DNA from 3 places in the Paenibacillus sp. sgz302164 genome. Region 1 is predicted to be linked to each of the others. Evidence: riboswitches for the same ligand, from Rfam matches in the RefSeq annotation. Region 1 holds a riboswitch; each other region holds the start of a gene.
The links. A riboswitch is a leader RNA that binds a small molecule or an ion and turns the genes downstream of it on or off. The one in region 1 is predicted to bind ZMP and ZTP.
Positions count from the first base shown of each region.

Region 1 (2,254 bases):
ATCTTCCGGTCAAAAACTTTCATTTGCATCCCCCCGCCCGATGGACTGCAGTTCCATTGCTTTTAATAAATTTTCGAACAAAATGACGGTCGTCAGCGTGCCTACTCCGCCCGGAACCGGTGTCGCGGCTTTCACCGCTTCCCAAATGCCGGGGCTGGCGTCGCCTGCAATTCCAGCCTCCGTTTCATTGATTCCCGCATCGATGACGACCAATTCGTCATGCACCATGCCCGGGGTCACCAGGCCTGCTTTGCCTGCGGCCGTAATCAAAATGTCGGCTTGAGCGATATGGCCGGATAAATTCGCGGTATAGGAATGACAGACGGTTACGGTGGCATTTTCGCGCAGCAGCTGCTGCATCAGCGGCCGCCCTACCGTTTCTCCCCGCCCGATCAGAACGACATGCGCCCCCTGAAGCCGGTATCCGTAATGTTTCAAAATGCGGATGCACGACTGGGGCGTCGCCGGGTACAACCCGCTTTCTCCCGTCATGCACGCCAATTTGTTCGCCGAAGATATGCCGTCGACATCTTTGGCCGGAGCGATAGCATCGGACAGCTTTTGCACGCGGATGTGCCCGGGAACGGGGAGCTCGAGCATGATTCCGTGCACGGCCGGGTCCCCGTTTAACCGCTCGATCTCCTCAAGAAGGCGCTGTTCGCTCACTTGCGCCTCAAATTCCATCAAATGAAAGGCAACCCCGAGTTTGGCAGCCAGCTTTTCCTTTGCTTTGGCGTAGTACGCGGAAGCCGGATCGCCCTGCACCAAAATGGCGGCTATCGCCGGTTGAACGCCCCGCTCCTTCCATTTGCCGACTTCGGCGGCGATAGAGTGCGAGATTTGATCGGCTAACGGCTTCGATTTAAGCAGCAAACCCATTTACGTTCGTTCCCCTCTCCATAATCGGATGAAAATGCAAAAAAAGTACTTGGTCGCATGCTTGCTTACCAAATACTTTGCCCAGGCGTACGGCTATAAGCCATGTGCTCCCTCGTGGTTGCCCACGTTACGCCAGTCACACATGACGATTACTGCTGCGTACAGTTTATCACATAGATTCGCGTTCCGCATAGACGGCCGGGCGAGAATGTTTCACGCCCGCCTTGCAGCGCCCTCTCCGCTCTCCGTCGGGTCCCAGCCGTCATGGCCGGCCAGAACGGTTTTGGCATCAAGCCGCAGCGCTTCCGCTTCCGTTAAAACCCTCGCCCAGCCGGCGCGGACGGCGGCATCGCGCGCACCGGGGCCCGTGCTGCCGTACTCCGTATAGCGGGCCGTGCTTTCATTGCCGGGATTGTCCCAATTGTCCCAACCCGCCGAATAGATGTGCGGCCCCATCCAGGTGTTGATAAACGCGGTATGCGCCCACGCTCTCCAGGGCCTGCCGAGGTAGACCGACTCCTCCTCCTGCGCCCCGGTCAGACGGCAGTTCAAAAAGACGTAGCCGAATTCCGCGCCTCGCGGAGTCGAAGCTGCTGTGATATAGCCTCCGCGCAAACTGCGGATTTCACACGATTCGAAGCATGCCGCCGCCGATCCGAAAATAAAGTCGACATGCCCTTCGATATAGCAACCGGCAAAATAATGCCGCCCCCGGCTCGTATACAAAGTGTCCTGATTGCCGAGCAGCCTGACGCTGCGGTAAACCTGACGGTCGCCGGAAGCGTACAAAGCAACGGCCTGCGCGATTTCCAGGCCATAGCCCGCGGTGTTTTGCACCGTCAAATTTTCCATGCGAAAATCGTCGGCCTCCACCTTCAAAACGGCGGTGCGGAACGTTCCTATTTCTTTGCCGTCCGGCCCCGTCATCCTGGCGTAATCGCCGTAAGCGATAATCGTCCCTTCGCGGCTCTCGCCGATCAGTGCGATGTCCGGTTTATTGTCGGGAATGAGCAATTTTTCGCGATAAGTTCCATTTTTGACGTAGATCGTGACAGGCTCCAGAGGAAGCACGCGGACGGCGTCTATCGCCTCCTGAATGCCGGTGAAATCCCCGCTGCCGTCTTGCGAAACCGTGATATGTCTCATAAAAAAGGTTCGTCTCCTCTCCGCTCAGGAAAGCTGCGCCTTCAGCCAGTCGAATGATGTTCTTCCGGAAATTTCATGCTTGCCCGGGAATATGTCGGCAGCGAGCCGGTCCTCCGCTCCGAGACTGCGGTAAATCCGGGTCAGCCGCACGATGGCTTCTTCCGTCGTTCCAACCGGAAATACCCGGTCCTGATCCCCGGACTCGATAAACAAAGGCCTCGGAGCGATC
Region 1 is NZ_JBVYOL010000008.1:208,579-210,832, reverse strand. It holds gene AC0LWT_RS15485 (cyclodeaminase/cyclohydrolase family protein) at 1-23, opposite strand, end outside; gene AC0LWT_RS15480 (bifunctional 5,10-methylenetetrahydrofolate dehydrogenase/5,10-methenyltetrahydrofolate cyclohydrolase) at 10-879, opposite strand; ZMP/ZTP riboswitch at 952-1,029, opposite strand; gene AC0LWT_RS15475 (pectinesterase family protein) at 1,093-2,025, opposite strand; gene AC0LWT_RS15470 (alpha/beta hydrolase family protein) at 2,050-2,254, opposite strand, start outside.

Region 2 (2,254 bases), on a different contig from region 1:
GGATACAGGGGCTCTGACTCGGTTTTACTGAAATTGCCGCACTATCCAGGCTGTCCAGAAACCCACACGTCAGCGCCGACCGCACAATCTGCCTCGTTGCCCGAAGAAAACCTGCAAAAGTGCAGTTTTTGCTCAACGAATGCGCCGTCCACGAAAAATTCCTGCAATTGTGCAGGCTTTTCGCCGCGAACATGGGCCCAGACCCGTTTCAATCGAAAATTCCTGCACAATCGCAGGCTTTTCGCCAAAATGTACCACTTTTGCAGAAAAAGCCTGTACTTTTGCAGGCTTTCTACTTGCGGAGTCGCCATGCCACCCGCTCCAGATCCTCAGCCAGAACAGAAGAGGCGTGTCCACTTCAGCGCCACAACCCGTGCAGGGGAGGCGCGGATTGTGGAAGATCGGCTGTACCACCTCCGGTTCCTCTAACCTGCCACTTTATCCACAAGCTGATTTTCGGAGGTTTACTGCCACTCCATGATGTTTGCCGTTTCCCGGCGTCTTTCTTCTCCAAGCAGCTTGCTTACAACGTACAAAGACATATCGATCCCCGCAGATACACCGGCGGACAAAATTATTTTTCCGTTATCCACATACCGGACATCTTCCAATATTTGCGACGATTTCGGGACCGCTTCCCGCAATTCGTCCATTGCCAGACGGTGCGTCGTAAGCTTCAATCCTTCCAATAGGTTCGCTTTGGCTAAAATTAAAGCCCCGGTGCACACCGACAAAACAAGCTCCGCTTGACGCGACGCCTCGCGAATCCAATCGGTAAGCGTCTCGTTATGCATTTCTTTTCGCGCCCCCCGGCCGCCGGGTACGAGCAAAATATCAGGAGGCGGACAATTGCGGATCGTATACCCCGGGTTAACGCTCAAGCCGCCCGATGCGGCAACGGGCCCCTCCTGTTCGGCCACCGTATAGACCCGGAAGTCTTTCCCTCTGCCGCTTCCTGTTGTAAACACTTCGAACGGGCCCGCAAAATCCAGCACTTCAACCCCCTCAAAAATCAATATCGCTACGTTTCTTGCCTGCCGTACCTGCTCCATAGGCTCATCTCCCTTGAAAATAATAAAAAAAGCATCCGGTCAATGACCGAATACTTTGCCCAGGCGTACGGCTTAATAAAGGCTGTGCTCCCTCGTGGTACTCCACGTTTACGCCAGTAACACGCCCAAAAATTTCGATGCACTATTTATATCAGAAATTTCAGATAATTACAACCTATTTTCAAAAATCCGCTCTCGTCCCCTGCCGGCCAGCCGGTTCTCTCTGCGCCATCTGTCTGAAATAGTCCGCTGTAAATTCGCGGAATCTCGCCGCAGCTTCGGTGAGATACTTGTCTTTGGACCACGACAGCCAAATCGTGCGTTCGCATCTCGGCTCTTCGATCCGAAGCAGCTCGACGGCCGAGCCGGTCGCTCCTCCCCAGGTCACGGAAGGGATGAAGCCGACGCCTTGTCCGGCCCGAATCAACCCGCGGACCGTCGCAGGGTCGTCGCTTTCGAAAATGATGCGGGGCGTAAATCCCGCCTGCCGGCACAGCGCGTCCGCCGTTTCCCGCAAGTTTTTGCCCGGCCGCAGGCTGACGAACCCCTCGTCCGCCGCTTCGCTCAGCCGGATTTTTCCGCGGCTTGCCAGCCGGTGGCCGCAGGGCACCGCAAGAAAAATTTCCTCCGTAAGCAGCGCTCTGCTCTCCACGCCTTGAATGGGCATGGGCGAAGAGGACAGGCACAGATCGAAATCGGAGCGCATCGCCGCGAGGGAAGCATGCTGCAGCAAGTGAAAGCCGATTTGCGGATGCTTTAGCCGGAAGGAAGCGAGCAAATCCGGCAGCAGGTGCGAGCCGACCAGAACGGCAAGCTCGATGCTGCCGCCGGTCTCCCCCGACATATCCCGAATCTCCCTCTTCCCGTCCTCCAAAGCCGCGATGGCGGTGTCCACTTTTCGGAGGAACGCTTTGCCATATGCGTTCAAACGAATATATTTTCCGGTGCGGTCGAACAGTTTGACATCCAAATCTTTCTCCAGCGCGGAAATCATTTTGCTCAGCGCAGGCTGCGGAATGCGAAGCTCCGCCGCCGCCTTCGTCATATGCTCCAGCCTGGCGACGGTTTGAAAATATTTTAGCTGCAGCAGCTCCATAGCAACCCCTCATCTATTCGATATTGAATATAATTCTTATACATAATTATATATTATCCGATATGTATAGACTACCTGTATACTATTTTCAAAAGGATACACATAC
Region 2 is NZ_JBVYOL010000005.1:28,403-30,656, forward strand. It holds gene AC0LWT_RS09920 (DJ-1/PfpI family protein) at 465-1,052, opposite strand; ZMP/ZTP riboswitch at 1,103-1,183, opposite strand; gene AC0LWT_RS09925 (LysR family transcriptional regulator) at 1,234-2,148, opposite strand.
Region 2: it holds a riboswitch for ZMP and ZTP, as region 1 does, so the genes downstream of both, AC0LWT_RS09920 (DJ-1/PfpI family protein) here and AC0LWT_RS15480 (bifunctional 5,10-methylenetetrahydrofolate dehydrogenase/5,10-methenyltetrahydrofolate cyclohydrolase) in region 1, are expected to answer to the same signal.

Region 3 (2,254 bases), on a different contig from region 1:
GTATTCACAGCCGCCGTAGTATCTTTTGCCCGGATAGCCTTCCGCGTATTTGTTCGTCAGAACCGTACCCATAGCTTCCATAACGGCTTCGCTGACGATGTTTTCGGATGCGATAAGCTCGATTTTGTCGCGTTGACGGCCCAGTTCCAAGTTCATCGCTTCTGCGATTTTCGGATCTTGCTTGCTTAAAAAGTTAGTAGACATGTTCAGTTCCTCCCTGGTCTTCTTTGTATTTAAACGTACAAACGCAGCGAAACTAACAATCCGCTTTCGGAGACGCGGCAGCGTACTGTTGTTCGGCTGTCTCCTCCGAGTACACAGCCCGCATGCCGCCGATCAACTTCGGCCGCGTGTAAGCCATAGTCACATAGGCGTGGCCGATATTCCGCACCGGCGGACGAACCGGCACCGCGACACGGCGAAGGTGCATGCCGATGAGCGTGCTGCCGATATCGATCCCGGCGTGAGCCTCAATCGTCTCGACGACTACGGGCCGGGCAAAATGGCGGTACGCATAGGACGCCATCGCGCCCCCGGCTTTCGGCACCGGAATGACGGACACCGGCTCCAGACGGGGATACAGCGCGAGCACGTCTTCCTCCAGCACGAGCGCGCGGTTCAGATGCTCGCAGCATTGAAATGCCGCGTGCAGCCCGAATTCCCGGCACACGCGCCCGGCCGCTTGAAAGATCGGCTCCGCCGCGTCCAGCGTCCCGGATGTGCCGATGCGATGCCCGAGTATTTCGCTCGTGCTGGTGCCGATGACAAGCAGCTGTCCGGGCTTCAACCCCCCCGCCTGAACCAGCTCACGCAGATTGGCTTCAACGGCTTCAGCAATCGTAGGCAGAATGGAATCAGTCATCGGATTCCCTCCCGCGGCTTACGGATGAAGCGCGAAGCGCTCTTCGATCTTTTGAACTTTACCGATGCGGTTCTGGTGGCGAACGCCTTGCGAAAATTCCGTTTCCAGCCAAATTTTCACGATTTCTTCGGCAACGCCAGGCCCGATGACGCGCTCGCCCATAGCCAATACGTTCGTATCGTTATGCTCGCGAGTCGCTTTGGCGGAGAACAGATCGTGAACGAGGGCGCAGCGGATTCCGGGAACTTTGTTGGCGGCAATCGACATGCCGATGCCTGTCCCGCAAATCAGGATGCCTTTATCCGCTTCCCCGGCAACTACTTTCTCGCATACTTCCAGCGCATAATCCGGGTAATCGACGGAATCCGCGCAGCTGCAGCCGAGATCCAAAACCTGGTGGCCTAATGATTCGATAAAAGGAATGATGACATCTTTCAAACGATACCCTGCATGATCCGCACCCAATGCAATTTTCATCGGTAAACGCTCCTTTAAAATTCATTTGTCCTTCCTATTATAGCCCATTACCCACCGGAAAACGAAAAAAAGAGCAGGACACGCGAAAGTACGCGCGTTGCTCTTTTGCCCAGGCGACCGGCCGTATAACCCGATGCTCCATTGTGGTTAACCCCACTCGTCGCCAGTTACATCGAGTCTCAATCAATACGTCTATTTTATCGCATTCCGGCGTGCCTGTAAAGGTGATATCCGCGGGGCGGGTTCGCGCAGGCAAGGCAAGCCGATTCCGCCGGATCCGCTCCAAACCCGCTTTTCTAGGAATCAGTCCTAAGGGCCCAGCAAATTCGATCCGTTCTGCCGCTCGCGCAGCTTTTGCACCAGCTTATCCAGACATTGTCCGATTTCAACGGCTGTTGCCCGGTAAATGTCTATGGAACCGCCGAACGGGTCGGAAATATCGTAATCGGGAATGCTTCTTTCCAGCTGCAAATACCGGCTTCTTTCCTCGGAGGAAACCGTCTGAGCCAGCGCTTGTTTGAGCTGAATCTCGGCTGCAAGCCGTTCCCGCTCCTCCATCGCGCGCAGCACGTCCGGATTATCCTCCACGTACTCCTTGAGCGTATAAATTTTATCTACGGCATCCGGAAAACGCTGAACAACCGAACGCTTATGGCCGACCGTCATCGTCAAAATCAAATCCGCCCACTGCACCTCGGCCTGCCCAATAAAAAGAGAGCTGATCTTGTCCCGGAAACCCGCTTCTTTCAAAATCGCGTCGCTGTTGTGAGAAATGGCCCCTCCCGTAACAGCGGATACGCCGGCGGAACGGACCTCGGCCGCTAGCCCTTCTTTTTGCACCTTGACCCGCAGCAAGCCCTCGGCTAGTGGACTGCGGCACGTATTTCCCGTACAGACAAAAAGTATTCGCAACAT
Region 3 is NZ_JBVYOL010000042.1:28,909-31,162, reverse strand. It holds gene glyA (serine hydroxymethyltransferase) at 1-204, opposite strand, end outside; gene AC0LWT_RS36640 (TIGR01440 family protein) at 257-862, opposite strand; gene rpiB (ribose 5-phosphate isomerase B) at 881-1,339, opposite strand; ZMP/ZTP riboswitch at 1,440-1,520, opposite strand; gene AC0LWT_RS36630 (low molecular weight protein arginine phosphatase) at 1,649-2,254, opposite strand.
Region 3: it holds a riboswitch for ZMP and ZTP, as region 1 does, so the genes downstream of both, rpiB (ribose 5-phosphate isomerase B) here and AC0LWT_RS15480 (bifunctional 5,10-methylenetetrahydrofolate dehydrogenase/5,10-methenyltetrahydrofolate cyclohydrolase) in region 1, are expected to answer to the same signal.